DNA from 2 places in the Aminobacter sp. SR38 genome. Region 1 is predicted to be linked to the other one. Evidence: riboswitches for the same ligand, from Rfam matches in the RefSeq annotation. Region 1 holds a riboswitch; the other holds the start of a gene.
The links. Region 1 has a riboswitch for cobalamin ahead of bluB (5,6-dimethylbenzimidazole synthase). Riboswitches for the same ligand answer to the same signal wherever they lie in the genome.

Region 1 (7,655 bases):
AGGCCAGCTGACCGGCGTGAAGTGCTGCGAAGTCGACGACAAGCGCAAGCCGATCCCGGGCACCGAGTTCGTCATCCGCGCCGATCTCGCCTTCATCGCCATCGGCTTCGCCGGGCCGCTCGCCGACGGTATGGTCAAGGAACTCGAGGGCAAGCTCGAGATCACCACCGACAGCCGCCGTTCGACCAATGTTGCCGCCAACGACCGCGACTACAAGACCAATGTGGACAAGCTCTATGTCGCCGGCGACGTGCGCCGCGGCCAGTCGCTTGTGGTCTGGGCGATCCGCGAAGGCCGCCAGGCCGCGCATTCGATAGATGCCGACCTGATGGGGTCGAGCGTCCTGCCGCGTTAAGCTGGCCGGAACCAAGCAAACAAAAGGCGCCGCGAGGCGCCTTTTTCGTTTCCGGTCGACAACCTTAGCGCCTGATGATGGCGGTCGTCGTTTCGGTTCCTTGCGCTGCAGGCAGCGGCTTTGGCGGCCAGGAGAAGTCGTCGATGCGTCCGGCAGGTGCCGCGGGGGCGATGCCTTGCACGGCAAGCTTTTCGCCTGGCGAACGCGGGTCGGACGTGGCAGCCGTCTGGCCGCCGAGAAGCTCCGTGCCACCGTCGAGTTCCGGATCGGAGAGCGAGACCGGCACCGTCCGGTCGATGTTGACAGGCACGTTGAGTTCGCCGGGCGTCGCCTGCGGCAGGCTTGCCGGCACGACGGTTTCGGTACCTTGAGGCGTGATGCCGAGCAGCTTGTTCAGCGGCTTTTCGGCGAAGAAGGCGAGCTTGCGTTTGCCGGCGCGGGTGACGTTGATGCCGTCGTCAGCGCGCAGGCGCACCGGCTGGCCGTTGATGTCGGGGCCGCTGGTGACGAAGGCGCCGGCCTCGTCGACGAAGCCGTCCCAGACATCGACGAATTCGCTGCCTGCGGCTTCCGTTGCAGCACGGTAGATGTCGTTGAAGGCGAGCATGTCGGTGTTCATCTTCGACGACTTGAAGGCGGGCATGCCGACCCACAGGAACGGCACCTTGGTGTCGGCGATGGCCTTGGCCAGCTTGTCCGCGCGCGCCGTGTACTCCTTGGTCCAGGCGGCGCTCATCGGTGGCTCGCGCGTGTCGGCGACCCGCATTTGCTGGCGGTCGTTGGATCCCATCATGATGATGACGGCGGCAGGCTTTTCCTGCTCGATCAGCGCCTTGGCTTTCTCGGGCCAGTTGTAATAGTCCTCGCGGACGAGGCCCGACGAGCCGTTGGTCTTGTCGATGACCCTGATCTTGGCATTCTCGGCAAAGACCGTGCCCAGCCCCTCGGCAATGCCGCCGCCGAGGAAGTCGCCGATGACCAGCACGACACGCGCGTCAGCCAGCTTTTCGACCACCGGAACGGCCGGATCGGCAGCCCTGCCGACATTGCCGGCGGTTGCCTTTGGCTTGCGTGGCGTCTTGCGGATCTTCTTGCGCGGCTGCGGCTCATCAATGATGAAGGGATCGACGCGCGGTTCGCGGCGCGGCATGAACAGGTCGCGCAGGGACCATTTGCGCAGAATGCCTTCCTGCGCCACGGCCGGCGTCGGCATTGTCGACGAAATGGCGGTCAAGGCGACCGCCACCGCGACCAGTGGCGTCGTCAGGCGCAACAGCGAAAACCGCGGACGACGCGTCAATGCCAATACAGCCTCCGGTTGCTAGTTACGCCGCAGGAACTTCAGCACTTCCATGCTCGGATGACCGTCCGGCGTCAAGCCCAGCTGTGCCTGGAATGCCTTGATTGCCGAGCGCGAACCCTCGCCGATCTTGCCGTCGCTCTTGCCGTCGTAATAGCCATGCGCCGAAAGGCGCTTCTGCAACTCCTGCTTTTCCTCGAAGCTGAGCTTGGTGAACGGCCGCTTCCAGTCCTGCACCAGGCCACCATAGCCGGCGATCTCGTCGGCAAGAAGGCCGACGGCGAGCGCGTATTTGTCGGCGTTGTTGTAGCGTTTGATGACCGAGAAATTCTTGGTCATCAGGAAGGCCGGTCCGCCGCGGCCGTCCGGCACCTTGAGGGTGGCGACGTCGGAGCCGCGCTTGAAGGCCTTGCCGTTGGCGCGTTCGATGCCGAGCGATGCCCATTTGTCGAGCGTCAGCGATCCCGTCGGGAACTTCTGACCCGCGGGCAGCACCACTTCGTAACCCCAGGTCTTGCCGGCCTGCCAGCCGTTCTTCTTCAGAAGGTTGGCTGCGGTGGCGAGCGCGTCGGGCACGGAGTTCCAGATGTCGCGCTTGCCATTGCCGTCGGCATCGACCGCGTAGGCCTGGTAGCTGGTCGGGATGAACTGGGTGTGGCCCATCGCGCCGGCCCAGGAGCCGACGAGGTGACTTTCGTCGATGTCGCCGCGCTGCAGGATCTTCAGCGCCGCGATCAGCTGGGTGCGGGCGAACTTCGCCCGGCGCTGGTCGCCATAGGCGAGCGTCGCCAGCGACCGCACGACATTGCGCATCACCTTGTCGTTCTTGAGAATCTCGCCGTAGTTCGATTCCATCGACCAGATGGCGAGCAGGATGTAGCGGTCGACGCCATACTTGGCCTCGATGCGGTCGAGCCAGGGTTTCCACTTGCGCGCCATCTCGCGACCGACAGCAATTGACTGGTCATGGACGCGATTGTCGAAATAATCCCAGACCGGCGCGGTGAATTCGGGCTGGAACCGGGCCTTTTCAAGTACTTCGGGGTCAGCCGAGGTCACGCCACGAAAGGCGCGGTCATAGGTCGAACCGGAAATCCCGTTGTCTGCGGCGACGGAGCGGAAGCTCGCCACCCAGCGCTGGAAACCGGCTTCGGCGGCCGCCGGGCCGGCCGGAAGCATCAATGCCAGCGAAAGGGCAGCGGCGCTCAGGAGGCCTTTGGCGGTCTTGCGAAGGGGCATTCTTTCCTCCTTGGAGAGATCAGAAACACGATTCATCGCCGATGCCGGTTATCAATCAGTTTACCATAGACCCGTTGGGGAACGAAAAGCGGGTTGAGGGATTGTCCACCTAGCTGTTCGGACAATCAAGATCGCGTGATCAATGGTCTTGCCCGCTGTCGCCGAATATGTGAACGCATTCAGTATTCATCAATTCGGGCGTGGCAAAGTTGGCGTCCGATACATCCCTCTATCGGACGACCACGCAATGAAAAGAGTTCGCAAGGCAGTTTTTCCGGTCGCGGGCTTGGGCACGCGTTTTCTGCCTGCCACCAAGTCTATCCCCAAGGAAATGCTGACTGTGGTCGATCGCCCTGTGATCCAGTATGTGGTCGACGAGGCGCGCGAAGCGGGCATCGAACATTTCATCTTTGTCACGGGCCGCAACAAGGCGGTCATCGAAGACCATTTCGACGTCCAGTTCGAACTTTATGATACGCTGGCCCAGCGCGGCAAGACCGAGCAACTGGAGCGCCTGCAGCGGTTGCAGCCGGCCCCGGGCCAGACCTCGTTCACGCGCCAGCAGGTACCGCTCGGCCTTGGCCACGCAGTGTGGTGCGCGCGCGAGCTGGTCGGCGACGAGCCCTTCGCGCTGCTGTTGCCCGACATGATCATGCAGTCGGAAAAGAGCTGCATGCGCGAGATGGTCGAGCTCTATGCCGAGACCGGCAACAACATCATCGCCGTCCAGGAATGCGACCCGGCCGAGGCGCACAAATACGGCATCGTCGGCAAGGGCAAGTCGGTTCACACCGGCTTCGAGATCGAGGGCATGGTGGAAAAGCCCAAGCAGGGCACGGCACCCTCGAACCTGTTCATCAATGGCCGCTACATTCTGCAGCCGGAGATTTTCAAGATCCTGGCAAGCCAGGAGCGTGGCGCCGGCGACGAGATCCAGCTGACCGACGCCATGCTCAAGCTCGAGAAGATGCAGTCCTTCTACGGCTATCATTATCGCGGCCGCACCTTCGACTGCGGCTCGCCGGAAGGTTTCGTCGAAGCCAACGTTGCCTTTGCCTTGTCGCGCTCCGATCTCAGCAGGAGCATGGCCGGCGTCATCGAAGCGCTGCTCGGCGAGATCAAGCCGGGCAAATAAGCCACATGTCGCCCGTGCGTCAGGATTGGACGCACGGTGCGATGGCTTTCGGCCGCTGCTGCCGCTAGAAATACCCTGCCAGGTGCCCGCAGCGATGCGGGAGAATCGGGAACACGGTGCAAATCCGTGGCGTGCCCAACGCTGTAAGAGGGACCGTATCGGCAGAGGCCACTGTTCATCCTGAACGGGAAGGCGCCGCAGACGGGTTGAACTTGAGCCAGAAGACCGGCCCGGCAGACATCGACCTCCGCATGGTCAGGCGGAGGGAACCGACATGCTCGCCAGGGGATATGCGATGCTTGCTGACCAGTTGAAGGCCGCTTCAGGCTGTTTCGATATCGCTGCACAGGATGCCGTTTACCGCGCCATCTTCACGCGCCGCGACGTTCGCAGCCATTTTCTGCCTGATCCGATCGACGACGATGTGCTGGCGCGGCTGCTGCTGGCGGCCCATCACGCGCCGTCGGTTGGCTTCATGCAGCCGTGGAACTTCATCGTCATCAGAGATCGCGAACGACGCGAGCAGGTCCGCGACCTGTTCTTTGCGGCGCGGCAGCAGGAACTGCCTGAGATCGCCGAGGAGCGGCGGGGGCTGTACCGCAAGCTCAAGCTCGAAGGCATCTGCGAAAGCCCGCTCAACCTGGTCATCACCTGCGACCGCAGCCGTTCGGCAAACTCTCCGCTCGGACGATGGCACAATCCCGAGATGGACCTCTTCAGCACCGTCTGCGCAGTTCAGAATTTCTGGCTCGCCGCGCGTGCCGAGGGCATAGGCGTCGGCTGGGTCAGCATCCTCGATCGCGAGGCGCTGAAGCAGTTGCTAGGCATTCCCGATCACGTCGTGCCGGTGGCCTATCTCTGCGTCGGCCACGTCAGCGAATTCGCCGACAAGCCCGATCTCGAGCGCCATGGCTGGGGATGCCGTCTGCCGCTTGCCGAGCTGATCATGAGCGAGGTCTATGCGGGGCAGGGGGAGACGGCCTTGAGGGCCGCAGCCGCCGCGATCGGCGGTTTGCCCCAAGCAGGTTAGCGCTGGATTTTCAACCCGACGAAGACGCTGTTGGTCTTGGCGTCGCGGAACGGCAAGGTGCTGTCGAAGGTCTCATGGCGCAGCTTGCCGGTCAGGCCGGCGTAGCGGTTGAGCCACCAGGTCAGGCCCGCTTCGGCGCTGAGCCTAAGCTCGTGGTCGTTCGAGCTGGCATAGTCGCGGTAGCCGACGCCGCCGGCGAGGAATGCAGTCAGGTTGGAACGGATCTGCCGTTCGACGCTGAGGCGGCCGTTGTAGAGCACCGAACCGCTGTCGCCCGGGGTCGTCGATCCCTCGACGAAGGTTTCGCCGGTCAGGCCGACGATCGTGCCGCGCATCGGCGACCATCTGAGATCAGCGGCAATCGTCGCGGCGGAAACCGTCTTCAGCCGGTCGTCGTCGAAATCCTCCGAAATCCAGCCGGCCGAAATCTCGCCGCCGAATTTTTCGCCCATGTCGATCTCGACGCCGGCGCGGGCGCCGGTACGCTTGGACGAGCGCTCGAAACCGGCGGTGTCGAAGCGCAGGTCATAGACCCGGCGGCCGAATTCGACCTCGCCAAAGGGCGTCAACGCCGGTGAGACCTCGTAGCCGACGCGGACCTTGCCGGTATAGAGTCTGGAGTCGCGGTCCTTCTGTGAGAGCGTGGTGCCGTCGGTCAGTTCGGCGTCGCTGTAGCTTTCGTCGACAGCTTCGCCGGTCACTCCGAAGCGGAACTTGCCGACGGCCTTTTCGACACCCAGCGCGCCGTTCAGCGTGTGCAGGTTCGGCCGCTCGGCGGTGCCGGAGATGACCACGGGCGACGACGTCGATTCCGGGCGCATGCTGTAGCCGAGCCGCGCCAGTGCGCGCATGTCGTCGGCGAGATCGAGTTGCAGCCGCCCGTCGATGCCGCCGCTGAGATCCTTGACCTCCTGGCCGGAGATGGATTTTCGGTAGTTGCCATAGGCGTCGATGGTCGCCGAATGGCTCTCCCAATCGGACGCGGCGTTCAGCCTGAGAGTCGTCTCGGACAGAACGGCCGACTTTCCGTTAAAGCTGGAATCCGCATTCGACGTCGCGGTGACGCCCTGTTCAAGGCTCGGCTTCAGAACGAAGGTGCCGAAACGGATGCCAGTCGGCTCGAACGGGTTCGCATCCGGCTGAGGCCTGCGGCCTTCGATGGCGCGCTGGCGCTCGGCTTCGGGTCCGTTCTCGATCTCCGTTTCGGAATCGACGGTGCCCTGGCGCACGGTGCCGGTGGTCAGCTCTTCGTCGGCTGCCGGCACTGCTGGCCGCTCGGCAGCCGTCGGCGCGGCGGTGCCGGCCAGCCGCTCGCGTGCCTCGCGGGCGCGCTGGCGCGCGGTCGTGGGCGGACGGGCGGATGACAAGGAGCCGGCCGATGTGCCGTCGGCGTTGGGCGGTTCGCTGAACAAATCGGTGGCCTCAGCGTCAGCCTGGGTTGGAATCGCGCCGGGGCTGACCGGCTGGTAGGCCGGTGCCTGGTCCTGCGCCTGCTCGGCCGCAGGGCGCCTCTTGTAAAGCCGCAGGGTGTTGTTGATGTCGTCTTCGCTGACCGGTCCGCGCAAGGCGGTTTCCTGGGCATGCAGCGGTGCGGCGCACAGCAACGTCGCCACGCTTGCCGTCGCCAGCAAGATGCGGAGTGCCGTGGTCTGTGTCCATTGCTCCGGCCTGATCTGCGCCATCTTTCCCACTGCTTCGCCGACGCAAGGGCGTCGCGCTTACCAACTGGTAAATCGCCATGGTTAACGGAGCGTTTCCCGCACGCCCTGAGAGGCCTCGTTTTGGGCGGATAATCATGGACAGCCGCACGCCGACGCGCTAACGCATGCGCCATGCACGCTGGATCGCTGAAAAAAGAGCCGGACGGGCAGGCGTCGATCGCCTCCGCGCTCCGCACCGTCACCATCGAGCAGGCCGGCATCGCCGCGCTTGTCGCAGCGCTTGAAGGCCCGCTCGCCGAGCCATTCGCCAGGGCTGTCTCGATCCTGGGCCAGCTCAGCGGCCGGGCGATCATCACCGGCGTCGGCAAAAGTGGGCATATCGGCTCCAAGCTGGCGGCGACCTTCGCCTCCACCGGGACTCCGGCCTATTTCGTCCATCCTTCGGAAGCCATTCACGGCGATCTCGGCATGATCACCAGGGAAGACGCGATCGTCGCACTCTCCTGGTCGGGTGAAACAGCAGAGCTCAAGGGTATCGTTGCCTATTCGAGGCGCTTTTCGATCCCGCTGATTGCGCTGACGGCCGGCGATACGTCCGCCTTGGCGCGTCAGGCCGACGTCGTCCTGTCATTGCCCCGGGCGCCGGAAGCCTGTCCGCACGGTCTTGCGCCGACGACCTCGACGCTGCTGCAACTCGTCGTCGGCGACGCCCTGGCCGTGGCTTTGCTCGAGGCGCGCGGCTTCACTGCCGATCATTTCCGCACCTTCCATCCCGGCGGCCAGCTCGGCGCGAGCCTGATGCCGGTCGGCGACCTGATGCACAAGGGCGAGGAAATGCCGATCGTCGCCGTCGGCACCAAGATGCCGGAGGCAGTAAAGACACTGTCCAAGAAGCGTTTCGGTTGCGTCGTTGTCGTCGACGAGCAGGGCCGGCT
Region 2 (7,655 bases), 230 kb from region 1:
CCGTGGCGGCGACGATGCGGCGGATGTTGGAGAGTGCCAGGTCGAGCGGAATCTTTTCGCCATCGGCGAAACCGAAGGCAGCAGCAACCGGCCAGCTGCCTGTCGCAATCGCCTTGGCACCGGCCTTGGCGACGATGGCCGCACTGCCGGGATCCCAGATGTTATAGAGCACCACAGGGTCGCCCTTCACATGCAGGGCATGGAAGGCCTGGGCCTTGTCGATCTGGCTGGTCATGGAATTCTGCCTCTTGGAATGACTGAAGGTCTGGAACCTAGCAGCGTGACGCTGCTTGGCCATAGCGCAGAATGCGGTAAGTGAGTTGCCAGAGACAGGGGTAATCACCGTTGCGTGGGTCGGACCGTCGCGGCGTTGCCATGCCATGACCGGCGAACAACGGTTACGGCCCAGATAGATGAACCCTTCCACCCCTACCCTCAGCTGTCCGGATCCGCTGCCAGCAGCCGCTGTTCAAGACGCACAAGCACACCGAGCGCGACCTTAAGTTCCGCGGCGTCCTCGTCGGCCAGAAGCTCGGTGCGCAGGCGTTCGAGGATCAACTCGATCTCCTCGACGCGGCTGCGGCCGGCATCGGTCAGGGACAGAATCTTGGCACGGCGGTCACCGGGATCGCCGCTGCGGGTGATCAGGCCGTCGGCTGCAAGCAGATCAACGATGCGCACCAGAGACGGACCTTCGAAACCGAGATGGTCGGCGATCACGCCCTGGCGGATATTGTCGCCCAGCCGCGACAGCGTCAGCAACGGCATGGCGGTGGCATGCGACAGGCCGCAGTCGTCGAGCGCGCTGTCCGCCGCGTGGCGCCAAAGCCGGGCGACGGAGAGCAGGCTCCGGCCGAAACCGGCGCGGTCGGATGCGTCATTGGACATTCGAGAAAGATAACATATTATCTATTAGGATGCGATGAGATTCTCGGCCGGAACACGGTCGCGACGTCTGTGCGGAGGTAGAGGCGAGGAGTTCTCCGCAGAGCGCCGGCATGACGATCGCGTCCGAAACCGCCCGCCCGGGCGGCTGATTTTCGGTTCAATCTTCGCGAGACATCGACATGGCAGAACAACAGACACCCAGAGACAGCGGCGGCTGGCTTCTGGTTCTATTCGGCCTGCTCTTGGTCGTCATCGGGGCACCGCTCGTCTATGGCGGCGTCCAGCTGATCGGCCTGGGCGGATCCTGGTATTACGCGCTCGCCGGTCTCTGCGTCATCGCCTCCGGCATTCTCTACGTCATGCGCCGCAGGGCGGGCCTCTGGCTCTACGGCCTGGTGTTTTTGGCAACGATTGCCTGGGCGCTCTGGGAATCGGGCCTTGAGTTCTGGCCGCTGGTGCCGCGCCTCGTAGCACCTGCAGTGATCGCCATCCCGGCGCTGTTGCTCGCCCCGCTCTTCCCGACGCGCACCGGCAAACGGGCTCCGTTCGCGCTTGCCGGCCTGCTGGTCGCGGCACTTGTCGCTACCGCCTTCTACGGCTTCACCCCACATGGCATCATCAGCAATACGCTCGCCTCTGCCGAGCCCAAGCCGAGCGTTCCTCCGGCAGCCGCCAGCGCCACCGACTGGCGCCACTATGGCCGCACCCCGGCAGGTACACGCTATGCCCCGATCGACCAGATCAACCGCGACAATGTCGACAAGCTCGAGGTTGCCTGGACGTTCCAATCGGGCGATATCCCCTCAGGGACCGCGCAGGACCAGAACACGCCGCTCTTCGTCAACGACACGCTCTACACCTGCTCGCCCAACAACATCGTCCATGCGCTGAACCCGGATACGGGCGAAGTGAAGTGGAAATTCGACCCGAAAGCCAAGTCGCCGCTGTGGCAGCGTTGCCGTGGCGTCAGCTATTACGAGCCGGCTTCGGCACCGAGCGAGGCCAATGCAGCCTCCGCCGACCCGCTGGCACCCGCAAGCGTCGTAGCGTCGACGCCCGACATGCCCGCTGCGGCGGCATCCTGCGCCGCCCGCATCGTCATGACCACCATCGACGCCCGCCTGATCCAGCTCGATGCCAAGACCGGCGAGCTGTGCCAGGATTTCGGCAATGGCGGCATCGTCGACCTCAAAAGCGGCATGGGCGAGATCAAGGACGGTTTCTACTTCCAGACCTCCGCCCCCACCGTGGCGCGTGACCTGATCATGGTCGGCGGCTGGGTGTGGGACAATGTCGAGACAGGTGAACCCTCCGGCGCCGTACGCGCCTTCAACGCCCTCACCGGCGAACTGGTCTGGGCCTGGGATCTCGGCAACCCCGCCATCACCAAGCTGCCGCCGGAAGGCGAAAGCTACACCCGCGGCACGCCCAATGTCTGGTCGACACCGGCCTATGACGAGGCCCTTGGCCTTGTCTACCTGCCGACCGGCAACGCCACGCCCGACTTCTTTGGCGCACATCGCTCGAAGGCCGCCGAGGACTATACCGCCTCGGTCGTCGCCCTCGACATTGCAACCGGCCGCGAACGCTGGAAGTTCCAGACCGTGCATCACGACATCTGGGACTATGACGTTCCCGCCCAGCCGGCGCTCTACGACGTGCCGGATGGCAAGGGCGGCACGGTTCCGGCGCTGATCCAGATCACCAAGCGCGGGCAGATCTTCATGCTCGACCGCCGCGACGGCAAGCCGATCGCCGAGGTCGAGGAGCGCGCCGTTCCGCAGACCGGCGGCGTGCCGGAGGACTTCCTGTCGCCGACTCAGCCCTATTCGGTCGGCATGCCGGCGATCGGTGCGGAGCCGTTCGCCGAGGCCAAGATGTGGGGTGCGACGCCTTACGACCAGCTCTACTGCCGCATCGAGTTCAAGAAGATGCGCTACGAGGGCGAATTCACGCCTCCCGGCCTGACGCGTTCGATCATCTTTCCAGGCTACTATGGCGGCATGAACTGGGGCAGTGCGGCGATCGACGAGGCCCGGGGGTTGCTGATCGTCAACGACATCCGCATGCCGCAGTTCGCCCAGCTGATGCCGCGCGAGGAGACCGACAATTATGGCGGCTCGGCAGCCCATGACGGCCTGTCGCAGCAGAAGGGCACGCCCTATGGCGCGCTGAAGAACGGCTTCATGTCGCCGCTCGGCGTTCCCTGTCACCAGCCACCTTATGGCACCTTCACCGGCATCGACCTCAAGACCCGCCAGATCGCCTGGCAGGTTCCGGCGGGCACGCTGCAGGATACCGGTCCGCTTGGCATGAAAACCGGCCTGCAGATCCCGATCGGCATGCCGACGCTGGGCGGTCCGATCGCGACGTCAGGCGGCCTCGTCTTCTACGCCGGCACGCAGGACTATTATCTGCGTGCACTCGACGTGGAGACGGGCAATGAGTTGTGGAAGGGCCGGCTGCCTGTCGGCGCCCAGTCTACGCCAATGACCTTCGTCTCGCATGAGAGCGGAACGCAATATGTGGTCATCTCGGCCGGCGGGGCGCGCCAGTCGCCTGACCGCGGCGACTACATCGTCGCCTACAGGCTGCCCAGGCAGAACTGAGTCTGGGCGCATCGACATCGGAAGGGGCGCCTCGGGCGCCCTTTTCATTTCTGGCCGGCAAGGGCGGTACCCGTGCGACGAACGGGTACCCGCCAGTAGCCGTGCTCGCCCAGCGCAGCGTGCCCCCCGGCCTGCGCGTCATCGGCGAAGCCGAGGGCCTGCCGCCGCTGCCCGAGATGGAAATCGGCATATTGCGCAACCCGCAGGCCGCCAATTCGGCAGTCGACCGGCTCTACGAATTTCTCCGACGCGACCTCACCCAGCAATCCTGATCCTCTCAGCTAGCGCCTTGCGCACTTCTCCTATGCGCCAAGTGCATTGCTGCAATGCGGCAACGTCGCTTGTGCCGCGCCGGACATGAGGAAATTGTGCGTCTAAATCGTTTCAGCTCCCCTGAGTCCGCCCATGCCCTTGCCGATCCTCGCTCTGGCCATTGCATCCTTTTGCATCGGCACCACCGAATTCGTGATCATGGGCCTGTTGCCGGAGGTCGCCGCAGACCTCGGCGTGTCGATCCCGGCCGCCGGTCTTCTGGTCACCGGCTACGCGCTCGGCGTCGTCGTCGGCGCCCCGATCATCGCGGTGGGCACAGCGAAACTGCCGCGCAAACCGGTGCTGATCGGGCTCGCCATGATGTTCGTCTTCGGCAACCTGCTCTGCGCCATCGCCCCCACTTACTGGACGCTGATGATCGCCCGCGTCATCACCGCCTTTGGTCACGGCGCCTTCTTCGGCATCGGCTCGGTGGTGGCGGCAAGCCTGGTCCCAACCAACAAGCGCGCCAGCGCAATTGCGTTGATGTTTGCCGGCCTGACATTGGCGAACATCCTCGGCGTTCCCGGCGGCACGGCACTCGGCGAAGCCTATGGCTGGCGCGCCACCTTCTTTGCCGTCGTCGTCATCGGCCTGCTCTCGGTGGCGGCCATCGCCTGGCTGGTCCCTGCGGGCGTCGCCCCTCCCGGCAAGGGCGGGGTATCAGGCGAGGTCAAGGTGCTGGGCAAGCTCCAGGTATGGCTCGCCATGATCATCTCGGCGCTCGCCTCGGGCAGCCTGTTTGCCGTCTTCACCTACATCAAGCCGATCCTGACCGACGTCAGCGGCCTCTCGGTTGAATCGGTCACTTGGGTGCTGTTGCTGTTCGGCGGCGGCATGACGATCGGCAACATCATCGGCGGCAAGCTGGCCGACTGGAAGCTGATGCCCACAGCCATCGGCGCGCTGGTGGTGATGGCGGCGATCCACGTCGCCTTCGCCGAACTCAGCTCTTCGGCGCCCGCCGCGATCCTGCTCGTCTTCATGTGGGGCGTCATCACCTTCGTCATCGTGCCACCGATGCAGATGCGCGTCGTCGAAACCGCTTCGGAGGCACCGAACCTCGCGGCCACCCTCAACCAGGGCGCCTTCAACGCCGGCAACGCCGCCGGCGCCTGGGCCGGTGGTGCTGCGATTTCGATGGGCGTGAGCTATGCCGACCTGCCCTTCGTCGGCGCGGCCATTGCGCTGTCTGCCTTCAGCGTCGCGCTCATTTCCTTCGCGCTCGACCGCCGCGACGCAATTCAGCAGGCGGCATGACGCTTTAGCGATTGTCAGCAACCCGTCGCTGCTGTAGCCACGACAGCGATGGTTCCTGCTATCCGGTTCGGGCAGCAGGTTAAATGGGAACACGGTGAGACGTCCCCGACGCGAAACCGTGGCTGCCCCCGCAACTGTGAGCGGATAGCAATTCGGAAACATGCCACTGGCCGAAAGGCCGGGAAGGCTCCGAGGCGCGATCACCCGCAAGCCAGGAGACCTGCCATCATCCGATTAACTCAACCGGCCGGGGTGTGCCGCGGAGATGATGATGGTTGCGACTGCCTTTTTCGGTACCGGCGCGCTTTCCGGATCGTTCTGCTGCCTCCGCCCGACCGCGGAGACAGGGTATGCTCGATCGCGTCCACGCCGCTAGCCGCCTTGTAGGCACCACCCCGGCACTGCTCGAACTCGATGGCGTCAGCTGGGGCCCTCGTGCTTCGCAGCCGATCCTCGAGCCGATCAGCCTTGCGGTTGCGCCGGGCGAGTTGCTCGCCATCGTCGGCCCCAACGGTGCCGGCAAGTCGAGCCTGCTGCGCTGCCTCTACCGCTACCACAAGCCGACTTCGGGCACTGTCCGCCTCGACGGCACCGACATCTGGAAGATGAAGCCGCGCGACTGCGCCCGCCGTATAGCGACCGTGCTTCAGGAAAGCGCCTCGGACTTCGGCCTGACCGTCGCAGAAATCATCGAGTTGGGCCTGACCCCGCATGTCACGAGTTTCGGCACCAGCGACCGCGACTACGACCAAGTCGAGGCAGCCCTTGCCCTCCTCGGCCTGACCGCACTCGCTGCGCGCGACCTCTGCTCGCTGTCGGGCGGCGAAAAGCAGCGCGTGATGATCGCCCGGGCATTGGTGCAGCGACCCGACCTTCTGATCCTCGACGAACCGACCAACCACCTCGACATCCGCCACCAGCTCGAAGTGCTGGAGCTGCTCGGCAATCTCGGCTGCACCGTCATCGTTTCCCTGCACGATTTGGCGCTCGCCTCGGCCCATGCCAACCGCGTGCTTGTCATGGACGGCGGCCGCGCCATTGCCTGCGGCGCGCCCGCCGACATCCTGACGCCCGATCGCATACGTGACAGCTTTTCCGTCGGAGCGACCCTCGACGACCACCCCGTCACCGGTCGTCCACGCTTTTCCTTTCACCTCGAACGCTGAACATCAAGGAGCCTCCATGCGCCTGCCCATCATCGCCGCCGCCCTGCTCGCCACCTGCGCAACAGCTATGGCCAGCGGCTTCCCCGTCACCGTCAAGAGCTGCAACCGCGACGTCACCTTCGAGGCCGCGCCCAAGCGCGCCGTCTCGCACGACGTCAACCTGACCGAGATGATGCTGGCGCTCGGCCTCGCCGACCACATGGCCGGCTATTCCGGCATCTCCGGCTGGAAGACGCTGAGCGAGGATTTGCGCAAGGGCGTCGGCGAACTGCCCGAACTCGCCCCACAATACGTCAGCAAGGAAGTGCTGCTCGGCGCCGACACCGACCTGTTCTTCGCCGGCTGGAATTACGGCATGAAGGTCGGCGGCGACGTCACCCCGGATACGCTCGCGCCCTTCAAGATCGCTGTCTACGAGCTGACCGAAAGCTGCATCCACATCATGAAGAAGGACAAGTCGTCGCTTCAGGACATGTATGCCGACCTGCTCAATCTCGGCGCCATTTTTGGTGTGCGCGAGAAGGCGGAGGTCCTGGTGGCAGGCTATGAGAAGGCACTCGCCGACTTCCAGGCCGAGCTGCCCAAGCTCGACAAGCCGGTCAACGTGTTCATCTACGATTCCGGCGAGCAGAAGCCGTTTACCGCCGGACGCTACGCCATGCCGACCGCCATTATCGAGGCAGCCGGCGGCAAGAACATCGTCGACGACGTCGAGTCGAGCTGGGTCGAGATCGGCTGGGAGCCAGTCATCGAGCGCAATCCCGACATGGTGGTGATCGTCAATTACGGTGAGGTAACTGCCGAGCAGAAGATCGACTACATGCGCACCAACCCGGCCTTCAAGGACATCGAGGCAGTGAAGAACAACCGCTTCTTCGTGCTCGAATACAACGAGGCGACGCCGGGACCGCGCAACATTGCGGCGATCAAGCGGCTGGCCGCCGCGATGCGGGCCGACTGAGCCGTGTCGCATCGCCACCTCGTCACAGGGCCAAGACACGTCCTGATCCACGCCATGCCGGCCCTGATACCGGGGCTGGCCGTGGTGCTTGTGATAGGCATGATCATTGCCGTCGGCGTCGGCCCGGTGGCGATCCCACTGGAAACGGTGTGGGGCGTCATTGCCAACAAGCTGATACCGGGAAGCGTCGAGGCGGTCTGGTCGAGCGGACGCGAGAATATCGTCTGGGACGTGCGCGCGCCGCGCGTCATCCTGGGCGCCATCGTCGGCGCCTCGCTGGCGCTGGTGGGGGGAGCCCTGCAGTCGGTGACACGCAATCCGCTCGCCGATCCGCATCTGCTCGGCATTTCGTCGGGCGCGGCCTTCGGCGCGATCATGGCGCTGATCCATGCCGGCATGGTGCTCGGCACCGTCACCGTACCGGTCTTCGCCTTTGCCGGCGCGCTGGCGGCAACCGCA

Region 2: it holds a riboswitch for cobalamin, as region 1 does, so the genes downstream of both, IG197_RS22170 (ABC transporter ATP-binding protein) here and bluB (5,6-dimethylbenzimidazole synthase) in region 1, are expected to answer to the same signal.

Annotation. Positions count from the first base shown of each region.
Region 1 covers NZ_CP062112.1:4,301,902-4,309,556, forward strand. The annotation lists gene IG197_RS21025 (glutamate synthase subunit beta) at 1-355, shown strand, start outside; gene IG197_RS21030 (DUF459 domain-containing protein) at 420-1,661, opposite strand; gene IG197_RS21035 (lytic murein transglycosylase) at 1,677-2,894, opposite strand; gene galU (UTP--glucose-1-phosphate uridylyltransferase GalU) at 3,142-4,029, shown strand; cobalamin riboswitch at 4,093-4,278, shown strand; gene bluB (5,6-dimethylbenzimidazole synthase) at 4,325-5,059, shown strand; gene IG197_RS21050 (outer membrane beta-barrel protein) at 5,056-6,741, opposite strand; gene IG197_RS21055 (SIS domain-containing protein) at 6,892-7,655, shown strand, end outside.
Region 2 covers NZ_CP062112.1:4,535,687-4,543,341, reverse strand. The annotation lists gene IG197_RS22195 (isocitrate lyase/phosphoenolpyruvate mutase family protein) at 1-235, opposite strand, end outside; gene IG197_RS22190 (MarR family winged helix-turn-helix transcriptional regulator) at 436-888, opposite strand; gene IG197_RS22185 (membrane-bound PQQ-dependent dehydrogenase, glucose/quinate/shikimate family) at 1,068-3,497, shown strand; gene IG197_RS22180 (hypothetical protein) at 3,599-3,769, shown strand; gene IG197_RS22175 (MFS transporter) at 3,903-5,069, shown strand; cobalamin riboswitch at 5,102-5,312, shown strand; gene IG197_RS22170 (ABC transporter ATP-binding protein) at 5,420-6,235, shown strand; gene IG197_RS22165 (ABC transporter substrate-binding protein) at 6,252-7,196, shown strand; gene IG197_RS22160 (iron ABC transporter permease) at 7,251-7,655, shown strand, end outside.